Regions from separate parts of the Oceanobacillus sp. HCA-5259 genome, predicted to be linked through region 2. Evidence: riboswitches for the same ligand, from Rfam matches in the RefSeq annotation. Region 2 holds a riboswitch; the other holds the start of a gene.
The links. A riboswitch is a leader RNA that binds a small molecule or an ion and turns the genes downstream of it on or off. The one in region 2 is predicted to bind FMN.

Region 1: it holds a riboswitch for FMN, as region 2 does, so the genes downstream of both, ribE (riboflavin synthase) here and WKU33_RS01410 (ECF transporter S component) in region 2, are expected to answer to the same signal.

The regions. Positions count from the first base shown of each region.
Region 1 covers NZ_JBBKBV010000014.1:8,183-15,687, forward strand. Annotated here, with positions in the region: gene dacB (D-alanyl-D-alanine carboxypeptidase/D-alanyl-D-alanine endopeptidase) at 1-764, shown strand, start outside; gene WKU33_RS09690 (MerR family transcriptional regulator) at 1,481-2,242, shown strand; FMN riboswitch at 2,351-2,495, shown strand; gene ribE (riboflavin synthase) at 2,836-3,492, shown strand; partial or broken gene ribB (3,4-dihydroxy-2-butanone-4-phosphate synthase) at 3,503-4,120, shown strand; gene ribH (6,7-dimethyl-8-ribityllumazine synthase) at 4,358-4,825, shown strand; gene WKU33_RS09710 (helix-turn-helix transcriptional regulator) at 5,027-5,227, shown strand; gene WKU33_RS09715 (DUF3278 domain-containing protein) at 5,224-5,679, shown strand; gene WKU33_RS09720 (DnaA N-terminal domain-containing protein) at 5,893-6,141, opposite strand; gene WKU33_RS09725 (glycine betaine ABC transporter substrate-binding protein) at 6,255-7,166, opposite strand; gene WKU33_RS09730 (sugar O-acetyltransferase) at 7,369-7,505, opposite strand, start outside.
Region 2 covers NZ_JBBKBV010000002.1:20,120-27,624, forward strand. Annotated here, with positions in the region: gene menD (2-succinyl-5-enolpyruvyl-6-hydroxy-3-cyclohexene-1-carboxylic-acid synthase) at 1-514, opposite strand, end outside; gene WKU33_RS01395 (isochorismate synthase) at 511-1,908, opposite strand; gene WKU33_RS01400 (1,4-dihydroxy-2-naphthoate polyprenyltransferase) at 2,112-3,047, shown strand; gene WKU33_RS01405 (hypothetical protein) at 3,106-3,459, shown strand; gene WKU33_RS01410 (ECF transporter S component) at 3,628-4,218, opposite strand; FMN riboswitch at 4,417-4,561, opposite strand; gene WKU33_RS01415 (S8 family serine peptidase) at 4,886-7,505, opposite strand, start outside.

The sequences.
Region 1 (7,505 bases), on a different contig from region 2:
GGGAGCATGGGACGAATAACATAATCGTGGAAGGAACAATGCCTGTAGACGGAACAGTATCACGTTCTTGGGTCTCGGTGTGGGAACCAGCCGGGTATGTACTTACTGTATTCCGTGATGTTCTAGCTGAAGAGGGAATTCAATTTAACGATGAATCCCGTGATGTGACGGGAGCGACTCCCGAACAAGCCAAGATCATTACTAGTAAAAAATCCATTCCACTTTCCGAGTTACTCGTACCCTTTATGAAATTAAGTAACAATGGAATTGGGGAAACTTTAACGAAGGAAATGGGGAAGCAAATCCACGGGGCAGGGACTTGGGATAAAGGTCTTGAAGTAATGGAAGATGTCGTGACGGAACTTGGTGTGGAACGAGAATCCTTCCTCCTTCGTGATGGTTCGGGAATGTCACATAAGACACTGATTTCAGCAAATAATATCGCGCAAATTTTATATGAAATCCAGAATAAGAGCTGGTTTGACGCGTTTGAGGACTCCCTGCCTGTTGCTGGAGAAGAAGATAGACTTGTGGGTGGGACATTACGTAATCGTTTGACTACAGAACCCGCCAAAGGAAATGTAAAAGCAAAAACAGGCTTGATCACGGGAGTGTCTACATTATCTGGCTATGTGACGAGTCTAGACGGAGAAAAACTTATTTTTTCCATTCTGATTAATAATCATTTAGGTCCTAGTGAAGCGATGCAGGAAATTGAGAATGAAATTGTAACGATGCTAGCAGGACATGAATTTGTAGAATGATAGTTGGACGTGCGCTAATTTGCATGTCCTTTTCCTTTTTTAGATGCTTTATAATCGACCTAAACGTTAGGTATTGGATTCTTTTAGGTGGTTAGACCATCTTTTAATTGTACGAGCATGACGGAATTAATTAGGCACCTTCTATGTACATGAAATTAACGGAATCCAATTCGTTCAGGCAATTAGATGAATTCTAATTACACGAAATTAACGGAATCGGAATCGTTCATCCGATTAGGCGCCTTCTATGTATACGAAATTAACGAATTCGGAGTCGTTCACGCAATTAGGCGCCTTCTAAATACACGAAATTAACGGAACCGGAATCGTTCATCCGATTAGGCGCCTTCTAAATACACGAAATTAACGGAACCGGAGTCGTTCATCCGATTAGGCGCCTTCTATGTACACGAAATTAACGAATTCGGAGTCGTTCAGGCGAAGACACCTTTTTTTGCAAAGAATGCCATCTCAAGTAGTTTGGATTTCTACAGTACTCATTTATTTAAGGTTTTTTTAGTATTAAATCTATAGCAATTTCAGAATTACTCTCGATTTTCCAAACAAATTAGCCTTTCCCCCTTGCCCCCTCCGTTACGATACATGATAACTTATAATTAACAATAAAGCGGAACTCATTCAGTGGGGGATTACAGACCCTTAATATCTGATAAAATGGAGGGATTTTTTATGAATCATGAAGCACCTAGGTTTCAATCAGTGAGTTCAGCAAACAGGCCAGAATAACCGTACGCACCTTACGTTTTTATGAAGAGTTAGGTTTACTCGTACCAACTGAAAGAAATGAATCAGGCCACAGACTTTACGGATTAAATGAACTTGCGAAGCTGCAACAAATTCAATCACTAAAGTTTTTGGGCTATCCATTACAAGAGATCAAAGATTTCATAAAAGATGAAATGGATTGTGCTGTGCAGCTCGAGAAATCATTACCTTTGCAGCATAAACTTTTAACCGAAAAGCGGGATGAATTAAATCAGGCAATCGAAGCTGTCGAGCGAGTACAAAACTTACTCAAGGCAGGAAAATCAATCAATTGGACAGTGTTAAGTTCTTTACTTTTTCAAATGGAACATGAGGAAGATCTGAAGGAATGGGCGAAAGAGTATCTCCCGGAATCGGTTGCTAAAGAATACTTTTCCCTGCCAAAAGAATACCAGCAACTACTGGACGTGGAAATGCTTGATTGGCTAGCTAAGTTAGAAAAATTGATGCAAGATAATGTCCCTGCAAATTCACCAGAAGCTTTTGAATTACTAATGGGACTAACCGAACTGGCAACAAGACATGTTGAGGATAAAGAAGCCTTTGCGATGGAACTGGAAAAGGCACAGGAGTTAATGGATCAGGAGACAATGGATTTTCAGTTCCCTACCATGCTTACCTCTGAACAAGAATCCTATTTAATGAAAATTGGCGAGGAAATGGAGGCATTGTATAAGGAAAATGAGGAATAAATGAATATCATAGAGTTAGGGATAAACGTATTTCCATTTCGCCAAATAGGTACATCCAGTTGCCACATTTTATTGAACATGATACTTTAATAGTAGTATAATATTTTCCAATAACTTCGGGGCAAGGTGAAACTCCTTACCGGCGGTGTTCAAGTGTTATGCTTGTAAGTCCGTGACCCGTACTCTTTAGGAGACGGTGGAGCTGGTGTAATTCCAGCACCGACAGTTACAGTCTGGATGGGAGAAGTTGTTGCGAAAATTTATGCGATGCCGATTCTAGTATTCTCTCTTTTAAAACAGAAAGGAGCTGCAGAGAGTAAATTAATATAGAGAAATAGCTTCAATCGCGCATTTTAATTGATACGGTTACAACAGAAGCCTTACTCCTAATGGCATATGCAAGAACAAACGGAATTCTTTTATGCATCCTCGCATATTTCCGTATTTCTTAAATGTATGCATGTTTATAAAAACCGTACTCCAATCAAACTCTTTCCTTACCACCCAAACGCCCCGCGGTGGAAAGAATTCAAATACATTATTTTACAAAAACAGAAGATTACACGTGATCTCTAGAAGGAGGTTTTATTTCATTGTTCACTGGAATTGTGGAAGAAATTGGAACAATCCAATCCATTAAACGAAATCCCAATTCATTACAATTTAAAATCGCATGTACGACAGTTCTGTCCGATGTGAATCTCGGGGACAGTATCTCGGTGAACGGTGTCTGTCTAACTGTCCATGAACATGGACCAGGCTTTTTCACGGCTGACGTTATGCCCGAAACGGTTAAAGCGACAACGCTCCATATGTTACAGATCGGGAGCCCTGTTAATTTAGAGCGGGCAATGGCAGCGAATGGTCGATTTGGCGGTCATTTTGTCAGTGGCCATGTCGATGGGACTGGAGAAATCATTTCTGTTCGCCGTCATGAAAATGCGAAATACATGGAAATCAAGACAGATCAACAATTGCTGAAATATTCTATTGATAAAGGATCTGTCACGGTCGATGGCACTTCACTAACGATATTTGAAATTACAGGTAATGGATTTGTCATTTCCCTAATCCCTGTCACGCAAGCAGACTCGATTATTGGCGAGAAACAGCTTGGTGATTTCGTGAATATCGAATGTGACATGCTCGCGAAGTATATGGAGAATTTACTTTCTAAAAGATCAGAACAACCAGCAACAAATGGAATTACGAAGGCAACCCTAGCTGAAAGTGGATTTTTAAATGGATGAGGTGAATAAATTGTACGCAACCGTAGAGCAAGCAATCGAGGAGTTAAAAGAAGGGAAAGCAATTATTGTAGTAGATGATGAGGACAGGGAAAATGAAGGCGATTTTCTCGCATTAGGAAAATTTGCAACACCAAAAATGATTAACTTTATGGCAAACGAAGGAAAAGGGTTGATTTGCGTTCCTATTGAAGAAGAAAAAGCAAAGCAGCTTTCCTTAACCCTAATGGCGCCGGAGAATACGGACCCTTACCGGACTGCATTCACCGTGTCGATTGACCATGTTTCAACACATACCGGGATCTCAGCTTTTGAGCGTTCAACAACAATCTTAAATATGTTGGATCCTGAAGCCAAAGCTAGTGATTTTAATAAACCTGGGCATATTTTTCCGCTGATTGCAAAGAGTGGCGGTGTTGTGGAACGACCTGGTCATACCGAAGCTGCAGTTGATCTAGCTAAGCTTGCTGGTGCAGAACCAGTTGGGGTAATTTGCGAGATTATGAGCCCAGATGGAACAATGGCGCGCGGTGCGGAACTGAAAAAAGTTGCAGAGCACTTTAATTTAGTTATTTTGACAATTAAGGATTTAGTAGAATACCGCAAATCGAGCAAGGTTCTTTTATCACGGTGAAATCGTTCGTAAAGCTCCGTCTCAAAATAGAGAGAGTAATCAAATCTATCTAGTCGGGGGATAACAGACACTAACACACTGATTCACGAAAGCGAATTCAGTGGGGGAGGAGCAGTCGACTAAAAACGCGATTCGTTTCGCAACGTCGACACTAACATGTTCTGTGCGTCGAAACTTCTACTGAATGAAGTTTCGTTTGATAATAAATAGGAAAAACATTGAAGGAGAAGAAAAATGAGTAATATTTTCGAAGGTCATTTAGTAGGAACCGATTTAAAAATCGGGATTGTCGTTGGAAGGTTTAATGATTTTATTACCGGTAAGCTACTCGCAGGAGCTGAAGATGCCTTACGCAGACACGGTGTAAATGAAGATGATATTGATGTTGCGTGGGTGCCAGGAGCTTTTGAAATTCCAATCGTCGCAAAAAAGTTAGCAACATCTAAAAAATATGATGCAGTTATTACACTTGGTACAGTAATCCGCGGCTCTACCCCACATTTTGATTATGTATGTAGTGAAGTTTCTAAAGGTGTGGCTGCGATTAATATGCAAGATGGTATTCCTGTTATTTTCGGTGTCATAACGACCGATACAATTGAACAGGCCATTGAGCGGGCTGGAACGAAAGCCGGAAATAAAGGTTGGGATGCTGCAACAGCAGCTATTGAGATGGCGAATTTGATGAAGCAGATTTCATAACAGCTTGCATGAAGAACTCTCCAATTTTTGATTTGGAGGGTTCTTTAATTTTATAACGCGATTTATTGAATGTCAGCCCTCCCTGAATGTTGGTCTAATTCGTACATTTTTTATTTCACAGTTGACTTTACCCTCCTCTCTGATGTAAGATATAAATTACAAAAGAAATCTATATCTTACATTTCGTAAGTAGGGTGACAAATGAAAAACAACGTAAAAATTACTCGAATTAAAAATTCCATGACACAAGAGCAGCTAGCGCGCCAGGTTGGTGTCACCAGGCAAACAATTGGGCTCATTGAAAAAGGGGAATATAATCCTAGTCTCCAGCTCTGTATTAATTTAGCAAAGTCACTTAACAAAACATTGGACGAATTATTCTGGGAGGTCGATACGCAATGAAATCTTGGATATCCTTTCTATTACCGGATGATGAATATAAGGAAAAAAAGATGCTTTACTTTTTCACGGAAGGAGCAATTATCCTTTTTCTTTCCCTTATTGTAATGATGATCTGCAACAAGTTTTTTAATCTGGACACGGAAACTGTCTTATTGGCAGCCATTGCCATCTTCCTCTTTTATGTAACAGGAAGATATATACTAGCCGGGATGGAATATACAGATATTGCCACAAAACATGCGTACAAAAAAGAGTTAAGAGTGATATGCATTAGAACAATTGGATTTGTTATTATTTTTATGGCACTGTATTTGATTTTCATTAATATACCTTCGAGTCTCAACAATTGGGTTGAAATTTTAGGCTTATTGATAAGTGTCAGTGTAGTATCGTTTTTATCGAGTTATATTTCCTTAAAGCGTTCCTATAAGAAAAATAAGGAACTGTTATAATCCTACAAAAACGCACTTTCTTCAGTCTGTTAAGACGAAAAAAGTGCGTTTTAAAATCCCTTATTATTAACTCAAAATTAGAACGTTCCAAAAAACTTCATTTTTTCTCTAATTCACTTACTCTTCTTTCAAGGTTTTCAATTTTCTTTAGCAGGTCTGATACATCAATATACTTCGTTTGAGAATGTGCTTCAGTTGTAGAACTTGTCATCATCATTTTTCCCCAATAGTAAAGGAAGCCTTTAATCTTTCACCAGTTAGTACATACAATAGTTCCTCAACTTGCTCCTTATATCGATTCTCCAACCAATCCCTTTGAAACTCATTAGCTGTTTCTATCATTAAGAGATTGTCCTTCATTTCAACGGCTTTTGTATTCTTAAACCATGTATCATAGCTTGCCTTTTGAATTCTTTTTTGAATCCTTTCTAAAACCTCTGACCATAATTGTTCAACATCCATTATGTATTAACCTCCAAATCATTTAGGGTAGCAAAATAAGTCTTGAAAAAAGGCCAGATAGCTTATCTGACCTTCAACATCATTCACCAAAATCCAATAAGGTGACAAGCCCCTTATTTCGTCGGCAATTCTTCAATACTATCAATATCCATATACGCCGGGACGACAAATCCTTGCTGGGCACCTTCTAAATTTGGTCCGAGGTCAACAATGTCATCTTTATATTGTTCGGCATAAGTAGCAGCCCCTACTGGAAGCCAAGCGATAAGCATGCCATCGATTTCTCCCTCTGAAAGACTTTCGAATGCGATACCCATATCAAGTGGAGTCAATTCGACCGTGTAACCTAATTCTTCAAGCATTAAAGCAACAACATTCGTTGATGATAGTTCCGTATCCCAATTCACATAGCCTAATTCAATAGTCTCTCCATCAACTGGCTCTATTCCTTCCGTCCAAACTTCGACTTTGTCCCGGTTATCTGCAATCCATTCTTCCGCTGCCTCGCGTGGCTCTACTTCATCGCTTTGACCAAACTTGGACATTACTTCATTCATGTCTTCTACTTCCCAGTAAAAGTTATCTAGGAGCTTGAAAGCTGCTGGCTGCTCCTCCTCAAGACCGTGTCTTACCATTGTATGAATATTTTCCGATTCACCTAAAGTACCTTGTGGATCCTCTAAGAATTTCAAATCATATTCACTGAACATCCAATGCGGCTCCCAAAGTGTAACAACAATCGGTTCTTCATTCGCAATTGCACCTTGAAGTTCCGTTAACATCGCTGGTTCTGAACTCGGCAGCAATTCTAGATCCAAATTGTACGCTTCTACCGTTTCCGCTGCTATATTCATTGTTCCAGAACCGGGATCAATCCCGACAATTTCTGTCAGTTCAGATGCATCGTTTTCCTCTTTTTCCCCGGAAGCAGAGTCACTATCATCAGATCCTCCCTGACAAGCTACTAATAAAAGTAAAGTAAGTATGCTTATAAAAATAATACTTTTCTTTCCTATCCATTTCATCGTTTCGGCAAGCCCTCTCTCTTTTTAGATTTATTTCATTTAACAAGGCGATAGTATACTAGATTATCTTTTACCGCAAAGTGCTTATATCGTGATTTTCCGCCATATTAATGAATCCGTAAAGTTCAGTGGGCTTATGGTCGAAAATCTTGCAAATCCCTTCTATATTTGAATTATTAGACATCATTTCTTTTACATCCGATTACCCATTTACCTCAATATGTTTAATAATTCTAGCTGGATTACCTCCGACTACAACATTATCTGGCACATCTCTCGTCACTACTGCTCCTGAAGCCACAACAACATTATGACCAATCGTTACACCCGGATTTACTA
Region 2 (7,505 bases):
AGTTCAAATGAACAGGACCTCGATTCCCTTCACAAGCCATATACACTGCCCGTGCCGCTTTTTGTCTAACATAACGGAGCATACCGTCATCCCCTTCAGGAATCGCCATTTCCTGGAACCATTTAACATAATTTCCGAATAAATGAAGTTGATCAATCGTTTGCGGGGCGCCGACATCCCTTAACTCATGAGGCCGATCTGCAGTTAGAATCACGAGCGGAACACGGCTGTAATACGCCTCGACAACTGCCGGATAATAATTCGCTGCAGCAGTACCTGACGTACAAACTAATGCTACCGCTGCTTTCGTCTGTTTCGCAAGTCCAAGAGCGAAAAATGCAGCGGATCGCTCATCGATGACAACCCATTCCTTGATGTGTTCATGCTCAGCAAAGGCCAGCGATAGCGGAGTTGACCGGGATCCAGGGGATATAACAACATGCTGAATTCCGTTTTGAATCATTTCATCGACAAAATTGGCAGTATACCTCGTTAATATTTCCGTATGATTCATTCCTGTTTTCCTCCCAGCACATTTAGCATCGGCAGCATTTTAATTCTGGTCTCTTCAAATTCCATTTCCGGATCGGAATCAGCTAGAACCCCGCAACCAGCAAATAGGGATGCCTCATCCCCTTGGATCAGTCCAGAACGGATTGCTACCGCAAACTCTCCATTTTGATTGCTATCGACCCAACCGATCGGGGCACCATACCATCCCCGGTCAAGCAGTTCATGTTCACGTATATAAGCTAACGAATCTTCTGTTGGCGTACCACCAAGAGCAGGTGTCGGGTGCAGATCTTTAAGACAATCGAAAATGGAATACTCGTCTTTCAACGTTCCTGTTACCGATGTATATAAATGCTGTAGGTTTTTTAACGGATGAAGTACCGGTTCGTTCGGAATATTGACGTTTGTACAGGTTTTTAGTACGGCTTCTTTAATCATTTTTACGACAAATTCATGCTCATCCCGATTCTTCTTGTCATGCAGCAGTTCATAACCGATCTGCTCGTCCTCTTCTTTCGTCTTTCCGCGGGGAGCCGTTCCCGCAAGACAGGTCGAAAGTAAATTATTGTTTTCTACCTTGACTATCCGCTCTGGAGTCGCACCAATAAAACAGTCCCCTCCACTTTCGAATGCGAAGATATAACTGTTTGCCTGTGTATGATGCAGCTCTTCAAGAACTTGCGTGATATTAATTTCTTCCGTAAAGGATAGACGGACTTCCCGTGCAAGGACTATTTTTTCTGCGCGTTTTTCTTTCATTTCCTTTGTTGCTTCTTTGACGGTTTCTTTCCATTTTTCTGGTTCAATGACTCGGTTTCTTTTAATCTCAATATGCTGCACGCCGAATGTCTTACCAGTTATAAACTTCTGTGTGTTTTTACGAAGTCTTGTTGCTGCTTCATCTATTGTCTCTTCTTTATTGATGAGTATATTCACCGTCACATAACTGTCTGAATGATAAGTTGTCAGCATTAGTTCTGGAATATAGAATTTGCTTAATTCAAATTTCTTCCAAAGCTCTGTTTTTACTTCAAGTGGATCAAAATCCATCCCGCCGAAAGCGACAAACCCTGTTGCCGGCACCGTCGAGTAAGGATTATCAATCCAAGTATGCTCTAACGCTTGCTTCCATAAATCCTCTGTTTCCTGAAAACGATTCTCTTCAGCTATTAACGTTTGCACACTGCCAACTCCAGTTATTGCTAGGGTGCGATTCGGATTCATCCAATAAAAGCGGTCTTTAACAAACTGCTTCGCCCCCTCAAATATAAGGAGAGGGTCTTTATTTTCTATTTTCTTCGTCAAACTGAAAAGCTTGGATGATTCATTTGGGCCGATGGAATTCTTTACGGCTGCTATTTTTTCTTCAAGCTCTTTCATTTGAATATCGATCATAACTATACCTCCGATAAATACCACTAAAAAACACCTATAACCATTTTATGCTCTTTTCATCACTTTCTCAAGAAAAGGACCGTTTTTTGATAATTAAGCCAAGAAAATGGAACATAGCAGGAGATATGGAGGAAAATAAAAGAAATTGACACTTGTCCTTTATTTTCATAAGATTAATAGGATAGCGTGGAGGGGGAACATTTATGGATACTGTTAATAAAAATTCAATAAAAGAGGCATTGAACGAGAAATCAGGCTTTGACGTCTGGTGGCGCTTGATGCGTCCGCACACACTTACAGCATCGTTTATCCCTGTATTCGTCGGTACGATGCTTGCTTATCATGATGGAACCATCAACTGGACCTTATTTCTCGCCATGCTCGTAGCGTCCTTATTAATTCAGGCTGCGACAAATATGTTTAATGAATACTATGATTATAAACTTGGTCTAGATACAGAGGAATCAGTTGGGATCGGCGGCACGATTGTTCGTGATGGGATAAAGCCGAAAACAATTCGAAGTCTTGCTATTACATTCTATGGAATTGCTGTTATTCTTGGTGTTTATATTTGTATCGAGTCAAGTTGGTGGATTGCTATTATCGGTTTAATATGTATGGCAATCGGTTATCTATATACTGGAGGACCTATTCCAATTTCATATACACCACTTGGTGAGTTGTTTTCCGGTGTACTAATGGGGACAGTCATTATCGGCATCACGTATTTCATCCAGACTCTAACAATTACGAGTGAAGTAATTTGGATATCGATTCCAGTTACCATTTTTATCGGCAGCATCAATTTATCCAATAATATTCGGGATCGTGACGGGGATAAAGCTGGCGGAAGAAAAACTATTGCTGTACTGATCGGCAGGAAAAAAGCAATTACCGTGCTTGCAGTACTATTTAGCATTGCTTACGGCTGGACATTAGCTTTAATTATTGCACGTCTCTTGCCTATCTGGACACTAATCACTTTCCTTAGCGTACCGAAAGCCGTAACTGTCATCAAAAACTTCCGTGGTAAGACCGAACCACTCGAAATGATGCCCGCAATGATTGCAACTGGAAAAACGAACACCATTTACGGCTTCTTACTTGGAATATCCCTCGTCATTGCAGCATTTGTCTAAGCGTGCTTGTCACTGCTTAATTTCTTGAATGTTGCCTGAATGAAAAGGAGCGATTTTGATGAAGACCTATCTTTCGGATGATAAATTAGCTTATTTCCGTAAGCGGTTGCTCGAGTTAAAAGCGGAAACGGAAAAGCTTTCCAGTCAATCTACTAATAAATCACCGAACGACTCGATCCAAGAGCTGTCTGATTATGGCAATCATCCAGCTGACCTGGGTACAGAACAGTTTGAACAAGAGCGTGATGCTGGAATGGAACTCGTTCACAAGGAACGGTTACAAGCGATTGATGATGCGCTGGAGCGGATTGATAATAAAACGTATGGTATGAGTGTCGTATCACAAAAGCCAATACCGGAGGAAAGACTTGATGCTATCCCAACTGCAAAAACACTTGTAGAAGAAGAATAAAAAAACACACCTAAGAATAGTAGGCAGGATCATTCGCCAATGACCTTGCCTACTATTCTTTTTAAAAAGTACAGCCCTTGCCAGATAATCAGGTTCTATTATATTTCTCCAAAACATGAAAAAAGGTTCAGCCTCAATTATTTGAGATGAACCTTTTTTGAATGTATATTATGCAGCTAAATTTGTTTGTTTCTGTTCAATCCAGCTGCGCATTTTTATGAACACGGGAACAAATAACATTCCGACAATAATTCCTTTCAGCAAGTTAAATGAAAACACCCCAACAAGAACGGCGCCCCACGCCATTTGTTCACTCATATCCCATCCCATAAACCATGCATAAGCAGGCAGAATAACATAATAATTTAATACAGACATTCCAACTGCCATAACGATTGTTCCTGTAACTAAGCCGGAAACGATCGATTTTACACCTTTATGGAACTTATGATAAATAAGTGAAACTGGAAGGACAAACATTACACCTGCAAGAAAATTAGCTAGAACACCGACCGGGTCTCCTGATCCAGACACCGCGAAATAAAGCACGTTCTTAATGAGAACGACAGCTACACCAGCAAGTGGTGAAAAAATAAGTGAAGCCATCAATGCCGGTACATCACTAAAATCAATTTTTAAATATGGTGGTAGGAACGGCAGCGGGAAATTCAAGAAAAATAAAACAAGCGCGATTGATCCTAGCAGTGCTAAAATAATAAGTTTTAATAACTTTGAAGATTGCTTTGCAGATTTTTGCATCTCCATCTTCCTCCTTCATCGTTTGCTAACCGATTCTAACTCGTGATGAAGGATCGCCTTGCCATTTTGACAACTCTTCTGTTCCAGCGTCTTAAAATTTCTTTTAAGACAGAAAAACCCTAAAGCCGTAAATGGGGCTTTAGGGTTTGGGAATACAAGAGTAAATGAAGGTACACGAAAAAGCACCTTGATTTGGCTCGACATCTTCTCCCATCCAGACTGTAACTGTCGGTCCTGGAATTACACCAGATCAACCATAAGAATTGAAATTATGGTTCGCGGACTTAGAGTAAGTATACCCCTCACCGCCGGTCGGGAATTGCACCCTGCCCCGAAGATTAGAATCGATTATTCAATTACTAACAATAAGTATACTACATTTTTAATAAATTGCAAGAGACGTGCTCAAGCAAAGAAGGAAGTGTTCTTACAGTAAGTGTTGACTTTCACACAAGGGTATTAGAGCGACTAAGCCTCTGGTAAGCCAATCGGAATTCTTCTTTATCGGTTGGAGGAGTGTGAAGTTTGATAGCTGCTCGTCGTGTTGCAAGCTAACTCAAGAAGTAATATATTTAGGCTTTGCTGAAGTGCCTAATAAATTTTGTTAACCGCAAATTCCTAAGCTTATCCAAGAAAAAGGTGCGGCAAGATCGCCGCACCTTCCCCATCATTCATCTGTATTAATAAATAGTTTCCCGTCTGTTTGAGCTCTTGTTTCATTCCCATAATCATCGACTGCGATTACTTCGATAACTGCTCCTTCTGCAACAACATTGCTTGTTGCTGTCCAGTAGCCGACATAATGTCCTTCAGATGTTTCCATCATCGGTAATTCAGTCGGGTTGGAATTCACATTCGTGAGCGGCATATGGACGACAAATGTGGACTTTAAGCCAGGCTCACTGTCAAATTCGAACTTCACGCTTTCCCCTGCACCCAAGTACACATCTTCTTCAGGCGTCAGATTCTCGATTGCAGGAGGTGTGAAGTCGACATCCAACGATACAGCTTCAGACGTTGAATTGCCCGCCAAGTCGGCCGCTGTAACTTCAATGTCATTTATCCCTTCATCAAGAATAATTCGCAGAGAGTAATTCCCATCATCAATCTTAGCGCGCTGTCCGTTTACCTCGACATAATCAAGATTAGCATCCTCAACTGTTCCTTCTACCGTAACAGTTTCACGATTTGTTTTCTCGCCGTCTTCAGGATTGTCGATGGTGAGTGCTGGCGCTTCTGTATCCAAGACAACTGTTACAGGTTCGGATTCCATAATTTCTGTATCATCCAGTATGGTGACCGCAACCAACTCATTATCACCTTCCGCAAGCGTTGCAGGAATTGCAAATTTACCGTCATCTCCAACTTCAACTGTATCTACTTCTTCTCCATTATTTACTAATTTAATGAAGGTAGTCGGTGAAGCAGTACCTTCTACAGTAACTTCTGTTTCATTCGTGATTAGTCCATCTTCGGGAGACGTAATGACCGCTTCTTCCACCTCGTAGTTTACTCTGGCACGGATCATATAGTTCCCTTCATCTGCCGGGGATTGATTCCATGCACCGCCTACATATTGGAAGCTTCTTTCTGCGTTCGGCCCGTTTTCATCTGTTGCTAGACCCGGTGCATTTGTATTCACATCTCGTTGAATATAGACCATATAGAAATCACCATTTACTTGAATCGCATGTTCACTTAAGTCAACAACCGTCCACTCATCCAGACTCCGAATTGCCTCTGCTTCAACTGGACCGGCAATTCGCTCACCTGGAGTGCCATCCGGCCCACTTGCATCCCATACCTCAACGGCAAATTCCGTACCTCCTGGAACTGGCCAATCGTCATCATGGAATTGGAAAACCCCATCCGTTACAATTGCCGATTCTTGTCCTTCATCAAGGGACATACGAACTGCCCAGCCATTACCAGCATCATAGAATGCACGAGCATTTTCCGCTGTTCCATCATCATAGCCAATCTCTCCGCCCGGAACGGTGTAGAAAGGTTCTAATTCAATATTAATCGTACCATCAGAAGTAAAGTCAGCTTCTACTTCTGCTCCATGATAGCCACGAGCTAGTACTTTTAGCGTATATACGCCTTCATAAGCAGTGATCGTAAAGGAACCATTTTCATCTGTCGTAACCGCTTCCACATTCGCATCTTCTACAATTAGAAGTGTAGCGTCTGCAATTCCCTCACCAGTTACTGCATCAGTTACCGTACCTGAAACGGTGTATTCATCTTGTTCTTCTAGAGTAAAGTTAACTGTTGTAGATTCATCTGCCTCGACTGTTACATTTTCTTCTGCAGGATGATAACCATAACTTTCTGCAACTACGGTGAAGTCACCAGCAGCATGAGTAATAGAGAAGGACCCATCTGCAGGATTCGTATTCACTGACCTTCCGCTTTCAAGCACGCTGACAGTCGCAGCCAATGGTAAAGCGGCAGGTGTAATTGCATCTTCTTTAACCGATTCTTTTTCATCTGGAAATGCTGGTTTTAGTTTATCAGGATCAATTGGGGCCTTCTTCATTCCGATACTATTAAGGCCTAACAATAATCCAGCGGAAGAATTCATTCCGATGTTCGGTGCTTGTGCTGACTCACTTCTTGACGTATCAGCAAGCCCAACATCATCAATATACCAACCATCTCGGGTAATGCTGATGTCAGAAGTCAGATTAAATCCGATATAAACTCTTTCCCCGCTATAATCAGATAGATCAATTTCCGACTCAATCCAGCCATCGGAAACATTAGTGATTCGCTCTAACTGTTCCCAGTTTTCCATATCACTAGAAATATACACATGCCCGTAATCCCAGTTATTCTCGAGATTGTACCACTGGCTGTATTGTAAATACGCTTCTCCTTCAGGTAAATCAATCGGCGGCATGACTAATGTTGAATTTTCATAGTTATTATAGGTTCCGCTTAAATTTGTTGCATACACATTTTCACCGGAAAAGGCTTCACCCGGTCCGGAAGTTGGGATTCCGTGTTCCCAACTGCTATTTTCTCCGAATACCGTCCATCCGCTAGGTGCCTTTTCAAAGTCCTCAAAATAACCTACTGTAATTCCTGGTTCTACCGTTACACTGTAGGAATCGGTTGTTACCGAATTATTTCCGAAATCATTGATTTCAAAGTGATACTCAAATGTTCCCTCTTCAATATCCTCACCTGGAACAGTTACCGTGTACTCACCTGACAAATGATCTCCAGATACCCGCTTCGCTTCGATCCGGTTATCTTCGTAGACAAGTTCTACAGAGGTT